DNA from 2 places in the Amycolatopsis sp. NPDC000009 genome. Region 1 is predicted to be linked to the other one. Evidence: riboswitches for the same ligand, from Rfam matches in the RefSeq annotation. Region 1 holds a riboswitch; the other holds the start of a gene.
What was found. A riboswitch is a leader RNA that binds a small molecule or an ion and turns the genes downstream of it on or off. The one in region 1 is predicted to bind cobalamin.

Region 1 (4,406 bases):
GCCGTCGCCACCCACGAACTGGGCGCGGCGGCGGAACTGCTGCCCGATCCGGCGGGCGCGCTCCTGCTGGCGGGTGAGGCGCGGAGGCTCGGTGGTGACCTGAGCGGCTACCGGGCCCTCGCCCGGACCGTCCCGGCGGGCGACGAGCTGGCCTCCGCGCATTTCCACGGTCTGACCTCGGTTTACGCCGGCCGTCACGAGGACGCCGTCGCTCCCTTGACGGACGCCGTCGCCAAGGGGATGGCGGGCTCGGACGTCGCCGGGGCCGTCTGGGCGGCCGAAGCGGCCTTCGCCCGCGGGCATGCCGAACGGGCGCACGAATACGCGGCAGCGGCCGTGAGCCGCGCGCGCCTCGGCAAACGGCACGCCGAGCTGCCGTGGGCGCTGATCTACCTGTCGCTCTCGGCCATCGCGCTCGACCGCCTCCCCTGTGCGCGGGCGGCGTCCCGCGACGGGCTGCGCGCACCGCACAACCTGCGGATGGAGCATCTGACGTTGCTGGGCTTGGCCGCCGCCCTGCTCGGTGACCGCGTACCGGAGCTGGACGAGGCGGCCGAGGGGATCGCCGAACGCGGCCTCGGCAGGCCCGCCGCGGTCGCCGCGTGGGCGAACGCCTGTCTGGACCTGGCCGAAGACCGGCCCGACGACGCGTTGAGCAGGCTCGAAGATCTCGCCTCGGGTGTGTCCGGCGACCAGCCGGTGATCCGGGTGCTGGCCACGCCGCAGCTCGTCGAAGCGGCCGTCTGTTCCGGGCGGCCCGAACGCGCGCCGGCCGCGCTGGAGGTGTTCGACCGCTGGACCCTCGCGGGCGCGGAACCCTGCTGGCTCGCGCTGAGCCACCGCTGTCACGCGCTGACCGCGCCGGATCCGGAGACCGCGGAACGGCGATTCCGGCTGGCCATCGAAGCGCACCGGCGGGCGGGCGGCGCGATGGAACTCGCCAGGACCCGGTTCGCGTACGCCACTCTGCTGCGAAGGCGCCGCCGGACCCGCGATGCCCGCGACCAGTTCCGCGATGCCTTGCGGGGCTTCGAAAACGTCGGCGCCGCCCGCTTCGCCGAACGGGCGAGGGCCGGGCTGCGGGCGACCGGCGAGACCGTCGACTCGCCGCACCGTTCGCTCGCCGGGCTCACCCCGCAGCAGGACGCCATCACCCGGCTGGTGGCGGCGGGGGAGACGAACAAGGAGATCGCGCGGCGGCTGGTGATCAGCCATCGCACGGTGGATCACCACCTGCGGAACATCTTCACGGCACTGGGGGTGCGGTCCCGCGTGGAGCTCGCGCGCCGCGTCACCGCCGGGGAGCGAACTGCTCGTGAGTGGTAAGGACGGTTAGAACCGTCCTTACCACTCACGAGGTCTCGTCACGCGCAGGCCAGGACCGGGGCCTGCGGACGTCCGCCGCCGTGCAGGTCGCTCAACGGAACCCTGGCCAGCCCGAGGATCGCCTGCGCGGTCGCGCGCGGGGCGGTCGACGGGTTCGGGCCGGTGGCGTCGTAGGCGATCGCGCCGCGGTCCGGCTCGGCGCCGGCGCAGCCGGTCTGCAGCGACCGCAGGAATCCCCGCGCCTTGACGGCTGCGGCGGGGCGATGCCCGGCCAGCGCCTGAGCGGCGAGGCCGGTGCTGTTGGCGTTCGGCGCGTTGGTGCCGAAACCGAAGCCGCCGTTCGGGTGCTGCTTGGTGACCAGCCAGGAGGTGCCCTCGGCGGCGTTCACCGCGTCACCGGTGGCGCGCAGGGCCTGGACGACCGTCGCGGTCGCGTCGACGTCGCTCGTGCACGTCGCTTCGCCGAAGTTCTGCGGGAAACCGCCGTCGGGGCACTGGCTGCCCGCGAGGAACGCCACGGCCTGCGCCGGCACGTCGCCGATGCGGTCCAGCGCCAGCAGGGCGAGCGACTGCGAGAGGGCGTTGGAGTAGTCGCCGTATTCGGACCGGTCGGAGAACCGGCCGGACGGCGTGAGCAGCGAGAGCAGCCCCGCCTTCAGGTCGACGCCGCCGAACGACGCCGGGTCCTTGCCGCGGATCTGCGCGGCGAGGAGCAGCTTGGCGTGCGCGCCCGCGTACGCCTCCGTGCCACCGCCGACGTAACCCGTGGTGATCTCCGGTTTCGCCAGCCACGCGATCGCCTTGCCCGCGTTCGCGTCCGACACCCCGGCCGCGGCGAACGCGAAGATCGCGTCGATCGTCAAACCCTGGTCGGGGAACTTCTGGCCGCCGAAGTCGGCCTCGAACCTCTCCCCGTCGGTCAGCTGCCTCGCGAGCCAGCCCGCGGCCGCGTCCGCCTTGTTGTGGGTGGCCGCGGCCGCCGCCGGAGCGGCGACCAATCCGATGCCGCACAGCATGGCGACAGCGAAAACCAAACGTCTCATGAGAACCCTTTCCCGCACTTCCACGACAGGAGTCGGTGACACCGCGCGACGTGGGTGACCGGGCTCGCCTGGAGGGCACACCGTTGCGGGACAGCGCCGGACTCTCACCGGACTTCCCCCACGACCGCGCTGAATCGGACGAACCGAAGACTACCGCCGAGCGCAAAGGCCGGTGTGATCCTGGTGACCGACCTGGTCAGCGGTGCCTGCCGGAGGTGATCGGGTGTTAACCTCGGCTGGCTCGACAACAGAACACCGCCGCCCGTGACGGGGAAGCCGGTCGAAATCCGGCGCTGTCGCGCAACCGTAGGCCCTTCACCAGGGCGAGCCGGGATACCGAACGGGCGGATGAACGAACCACTGTCGCGATAAACAGGGGTGACCGCGGCGTCCCGCGCCGTCCTCCGTCACGCCGCAAGGAGGAGTCATGCGCCGCGGGTATCTGGCCGCGACGGCGTTCGCCGTCAGTGTCGGCGTGGTCGCCGCGCTGCTCACCGGAACGGCCACCGCCGCGAACGACCCCGGTGCCGCGCAGGCGAATTCCCGTTGGCTCGCGACGAAGCTGAAGCCGGACGGCACGATCGAGAACCCCTTCGGCGGCGAACTGCCCGACCACGGCCTGATGCTCGACGTGCTCTTCGCTCTGTACGCGTCGGGCGACGGCGCCAAGGCCGAGCCGATCATGAAGTTCCTCGACGACGAAGGCCACGCGAGCGACTACTTCACCTGGGAAAAGCTTGTTCCCGCACCTGGATTCGACAAGGTCGTCGTCGGCGGTTCGCTGGCCAAGATGCTGGTCGCCACCCAGGTCTCCGGCCGGGACCCGCGAAACGTCGACGGATACGACCTGATCGCCGAGACCCACGCCGCGATCGTGCGCAAGGGCCCCGACAAGGGCAGGATCAGCGACTACACCAAAGATCCGGAGATCACCGGCCCGGTGAACAACGACGCGAACCTGTTCGGCCAGGCGCTCGGCGTCATCGGGCTCGCCGCGGCGGGCGAGAACGACCGGATCGCCATCGACAGGTTGCTGGCCCAGCAATGTTCCGATGGCTACTTCCGCCTCGTCTTCAACTACATCCCGACGAACGAGACCGGTGACCACGTCACGCCGGACGGCCGCAAGATCTCGACCTGCGACGAGGGGAAACCGCTCGACCTGTCGCCGTCGGACGGCGACGCCACCGGTCTCGGGCTCTCGGCGCTGCTGGCCGCAAGGAAGGCGGGCGCGACCGGACTCGACGCCCCGATCGCCAAGACCGTCTCGTGGCTCAAGGCGAACCAGAGCGCCGGTGGCGGCTGGGGTGGTGGCGTCAGCACCGAAGCGCCGAACACCAACAGCACCGGCCTGATCGTCCAGGCACTCGCCGACGCCGGCGGCGCGGACGCGGCGGTGGACAAGGGCGTGCGGTACCTCAAATCCGCGCAGGCGAACGCCGCCGCCGACGCCGGTACCAAGCTCGCGGGTGAGCTCGGCGCGATCGCCTACAATCCCGCCGCCTACGAGGCCGCGCGCACCTCGGGGATCAGTGGGCTCGACACCTGGATCCGCGCGGGTGCCCAGGCTTCGCTCGGGTTGGCGCAGGTCGGCTTCTACGCGCTCGCGAAGGGTGACAGTCCGCCGCCGACCAGCGGCGCACCGGCTCCCACGACGACCACCATCACGACCTCGGTGACACCGCCGCCCAAACCCAGGAAGGCGGGCACGCCCGCCGGTGTCCAGGTGAGGGCTGGGACGGCGATCGCCACCCCGGACACGGCGACACCGGCCGCCCGCCTCGCCGCCTACCTGGCGAACCGGCTCGCCGGCGGCGACCACGTCGAGGTGACCGAGGACGGCAAGACCTACGTCGACTACGACGCCACCGCCGACCTGGTGCTGGCCCTGCGAGCGCTGGACCAGCAGCCGGACGCGGTCGCCCGCGCGTCACAGTTCCTGCTGAAGCCGGAAGCCGTCCAGGCCTACGCCCACGGCGCGCCCTATGAACAGGGTGAGGCGTCGTACGCCGGGCCGCTCGCGAAACTCGTGCTCGT
Region 2 (4,406 bases), on a different contig from region 1:
CAGTTCCCGCAGGGCCGGCTCATCCACCTGGATGACGCGGATGCCCGCCTCCTGAAGGTCGTGCACCTCGTCGCGGATGGCCAGCGCCACCTGCCGGGCGGTCTCGCCCAGTGGCTGGTCGTCGCGCACGAAGGACCACGCGAGGATCGTCACCGGACCGGTCAGCATGCCCTTGACGGGTTTGCCGGTCAGACTCTGCGCGTAGCGCGCCCACGCGACGGTCATCGGCTCCGGGCGAGAGACGTCGCCGTACAGGATCGGCGGCCGGACGCAGCGCGAACCGTAGGACTGCACCCAGCCGAAGTCGGTGGCCGCGAACCCGGCCAGCCGTTCGGCGAAGTACTGCACCATGTCGTTGCGCTCGGGCTCGCCGTGCACCAGCACGTCCAGGCCGAGGTCCTCCTGCAGCCGGATGACGCGCTCGATCTCCGCCTTCATCGCGGCCTCGTAGCCCGTGTCGTCCAGCGAACCCGCCTTGTGCGCTGCGCGCGCCTTGCGGACTTCGGTGGTCTGCGGGAACGAGCCGATCGTCGTGCTCGGCAACGGCGGCAGCCCCAGCGCCGCCTGCTGTGCCTCCGCGCGCCGGGCGTAGGGGGAGCGGACGGTGTCCTCCGGCCGCAGTGCCTCCAGCCGGGCGCGCACTCCGGAGTCGGCGAGATCGGCCGCCGCCGCGCGATCCGCGGCCGCGGCACGGGCGGCGGAGAGGTCGACTCCCTCTTCTTTCAGCGCTCGTCCGAGCAGCACGACCTCGTCGACCTTCTGCTTGGCGAAGGCGAGCCAGCCCTTCAGACGCGGGTGAAGTCCGTCCTCCCGCTCGACGTCGTAGGGCACGTGCAGCAGCGAGCAGGACGTCGACACGCTGACCGACCGCGCGGTGCCCAGCAGAGTCGCCGCCCGGCTGAGCGCGCGAGCCGGATCCGTGCGCCAGACGTTGCGCCCGTCCACGACACCGGCGAGAACCTCCTTGTCCCGCAGGGCGGGCTCGGCGGCGACGGCGTCCACAAAGGACTCATCGGTGACCAGGTCGACGGCGATCGCGTCGATCGGGGAGCGGGCGAGCACGCCCAAGCCGCGACCGAGGCCACCGAAGTACCCGGCGACCAGGATCTTGGGTCGCGCGGTCTCCTTCGCGAGCCGGTGGTAGGCGCGGATGAGCGCGTTGAGCTCGCGCTCGGTGCGGTCGGCGGCGAAGGCGGGCTCGTCGAACTGGACCCATTCGACGCCTTCGTCGTGCAGACGGCGCAGCAGCTCGACGTAGCCGTCGAGGAGGTTGTCGAGCAGGTCCAGCGGGCGGAAGCCTTCCGGGGCGGTCTCCGACGGCTTCGCGAGCAGCAGGAACGTCACCGGTCCGACCAGCACCGGCCGGGTCTCGACGCCGATCGCGCGAGCCTCGCGGTACTCGTCGAGCGGTTTGGTGCCGGTGAGCGAGAACGTCGTGTCCGGGCCGAGTTCGGGGACGATGTAGTGGTAGTTCGTGTCGAACCACTTCGTCATCTCCATCGCCGGCGCGTCCTGCACCCCGCGCGCGGCGGCGAAGTAGGTATCGAGCGGCGAGAGACCGAGTGCCGTGAAGCGCTCCGGCAGCGCTCCGAACAGCTCGGCGGTGTCGAGCACCTGGTCGTAGTGGGAGAAGGTGTTGGAGGGGACGGAATCCAGCCCCGCGTCCTTGAGTTCGCGCCAGGCCCGCGTGCGCAGCGCGCGGCCGGTGGCCAGCAGCTCGGCCTCGTCGATCTTGCCCGCCCAGTAGCGTTCGAGCGAACGCTTGAGTTCCCGGTCCGGTCCGATGCGGGGGTAGCCCAGCACTGTCGTGCCGATTTCGGTCACAGCTCTCTCCTCGCGAGCTTGTCGTGAGAGCCCGGAGCGCGCGCAGGAGTGACCGCCGTTCGGTCGTGCCCATCCCACGAGGCCCGGACTCACGCACGCCGTCGGCGCGCGTACCACGGGCAGGTCTTCGGACTCGTGGGCGACTCGCTCGTTCCTACCGGCCGTCGCTTCCCGGGGCGCCATGTCCCAGTGCTTTACCGTGTCTCACACGGTGACGGCTTTCGTTCCCACATACCGCTGCGGGGCAGTCCCGGATTCGCACCGGGTTCCCTGTTACCTCGACCGGCCGGGGAGGCCGGGCGAACCAGTAGCACCCCGGAGCGTACCGAGACGCGCTAGTGGCCCGCTGGACATGTGACGAACCGGACGCCACGCGTGATCAGACGGACGACACGCGTGATTGAACGGACGACTCGCGTGATCGAACGGCGAACTCTCGTGATCGGGGGCGTAACTCGCGTGTTCGGAGACGGAACACGCCGGGCGGAGGCCGCCCGGCGTGTCGTCCGTCTGATCACGCGAGTTCGCCGCTCAATCACGCGAGTTACGCGTCTGATCACGCGAGTTCGCGATTCGAGCACGCGAGTCGCGTGTGCGGGGTCAGTCCCAGTCGAGGGCGCCGCCCGACTGGTACTCGATGACGCGGGTCTCGAAGAAGTTCTTCTCCTTCTTGAGGTCCATCGCCTCCGACATCCACGGGAACGGGTTCTCCGTCTCGCCGAAGATCGGCGCGAGACCGATCTGCTGCGCCCGCCGGTCGGTGATGAAGTGCATGTACTGCTCGATCAGCTCGGCCGAGAGCCCGAGCATGCCGCGCGGCATGGTGTCACGGGCGTAGGCGACCTCGAGCTCGCACGCCTCGGTGAGCATGGTGCGGACCTCGGCCTGGAACTCCTCGGTCCACAGGTGCGGGTTCTCGATCTTGATCTGGTTGATGCAGTCGATGCCGAAGTTCAGGTGGATCGACTCGTCGCGCAGGATGTACTGGTACTGCTCGGCGATGCCGACCATCTTGTTCCGGCGGCCGAGCGAGAGGATCTGCGCGAAGCCGGTGTAGAACCACATGCCCTCGAAGATCACGTAGAACGCGACGAGGTCACGCAGGAAGTTCTGGTCGGCTTCCGGGGTGCCGGTCTCGAAGTCCGGGTTCTCCAGGTTCTGCGTGTACTTCAGTGCCCACGCGTCCTTGTCCGAAATGGACGGGACCTCGCGGTACATGTTGAACAGCTCGCCCTCGACCAGGCCGAGGCTCTCGCAGATGTACTGGAAGGTGTGCGTGTGCACGGCTTCCTCGAACGCCTGGCGCAGCAGGTACTGGCGGCATTCGGGGTTGGTGATCTGCCGGTACACCGCGAGCACGATGTTGTTGGCCACCAGCGATTCCGCGGTGGCGAAGAAGCCGAGGTTGCGCTTGAGCATGGTGCGCTCGTCCTCGGTGAGGCCGTCGGGCGACTTCCACAGCGCGATGTCGGCCTGCATGGCGACCTCGGTCGGCATCCAGTGGTTGTTGCAGCCGGCGAGGTACTTCTCCCACGCCCAGGTGTACTTCATCGGCAGCAGCTGGTTGACGTCGGCGCGGGCGTTGATCATCCGCTTGTCGTCGACGTTGATCCGGGCGGCGCCGACTTCGATCTCACCGAGGCCGGTGGCGTCGGTGGCGGGGTCAAAGGTGGTCATAGAGGCTCCAAGAGGCGTCGTGAGTGGTAAGGACGGTTAGAACCGCCCTTACCACTCACGAGGATGTTTACTGGCAGGCTTCGCAGTCGGGGTCGTCGATCCGGCAGGCCGCGCCGTCGGTGGCGACGAAGTCGACGTCCGAGACCTTCGGCATCTCCTTCGGCTCCGGCTTGGCGGCCGGGGCGGTCACCGGGACGGCCGGGACCGCGGCGGAAGCCGACGGGGCGGGCGAAGCGGCGGGAGCCGGGGCCGGAGCGGCGGCGGGCTTGGGTGTGGCCGGAGCCGGGGTGGCCGAGACGGCGTTCAGCTTGCCGTCAGTGCCGCGCAGGGTGCTCTTCTCCACGTGCGTCGCGGACCGCGCCCGCAGGTAGTACGTGGTCTTGAGGCCCTTGTGCCAGGCGTAGCGGTACAGCTCGTCGAGCTTGCGGCCGCTGGGCGCCGCGATGTACAGGTTCAGCGACTGCGCCTGGTCGATCCACTTCTGCCGACGCGAGCCGGCGTCCACCAGCCACTTGGACTCGATCTCGAACGCGGTCGCGTACAGCGCCTTCAGGTCGTCCGGCACGCGGTCGATCTGGCCGAGGCTGCCGTCGAAGTACTTCAGGTCCGACACCATGACCTCGTCCCACAGCCCGCGCTCCTTGAGCGAGCGGACCAGGTGCGGGTTCACCACGGTGAAGTCGCCGGACATGTTCGACTTGACGAACAGGTTCTGGAACAGCGGCTCGATCGACTGCCCGACCCCGCAGATGTTGGAGATCGTCGCGGTCGGCGCGATCGCCATCACGTTGGAGTTGCGCATACCGACGGTCTTGACCCGCTCGCGCAGCGGCGCCCAGTCCAAAGTGGACGAGGTGTCGACGTCGAGCGCGTCGCCCTGGCGGGCGTCGATCAGCAGCTGCATG

Region 2: linked by a shared signal. The riboswitch ahead of metE (5-methyltetrahydropteroyltriglutamate--homocysteine S-methyltransferase) and the one ahead of ACZ3HL_RS32860 (prenyltransferase/squalene oxidase repeat-containing protein) in region 1 are both predicted to bind cobalamin.

Annotation. Positions count from the first base shown of each region.
Region 1 is NZ_JBVHDI010000016.1:180,294-184,699, reverse strand. Features, by position in the region: gene ACZ3HL_RS32865 (helix-turn-helix transcriptional regulator) at 1-1,326, shown strand, start outside; gene ACZ3HL_RS32860 (prenyltransferase/squalene oxidase repeat-containing protein) at 1,365-2,369, opposite strand; cobalamin riboswitch at 2,402-2,528, opposite strand; cobalamin riboswitch at 2,615-2,729, shown strand; gene ACZ3HL_RS32855 (hypothetical protein) at 2,797-4,406, shown strand, end outside.
Region 2 is NZ_JBVHDI010000018.1:126,545-130,950, forward strand. Features, by position in the region: gene metE (5-methyltetrahydropteroyltriglutamate--homocysteine S-methyltransferase) at 1-1,824, opposite strand, end outside; cobalamin riboswitch at 1,926-2,148, opposite strand; gene ACZ3HL_RS34365 (ribonucleotide-diphosphate reductase subunit beta) at 2,425-3,501, opposite strand; gene ACZ3HL_RS34370 (ribonucleoside-diphosphate reductase subunit alpha) at 3,569-4,406, opposite strand, start outside.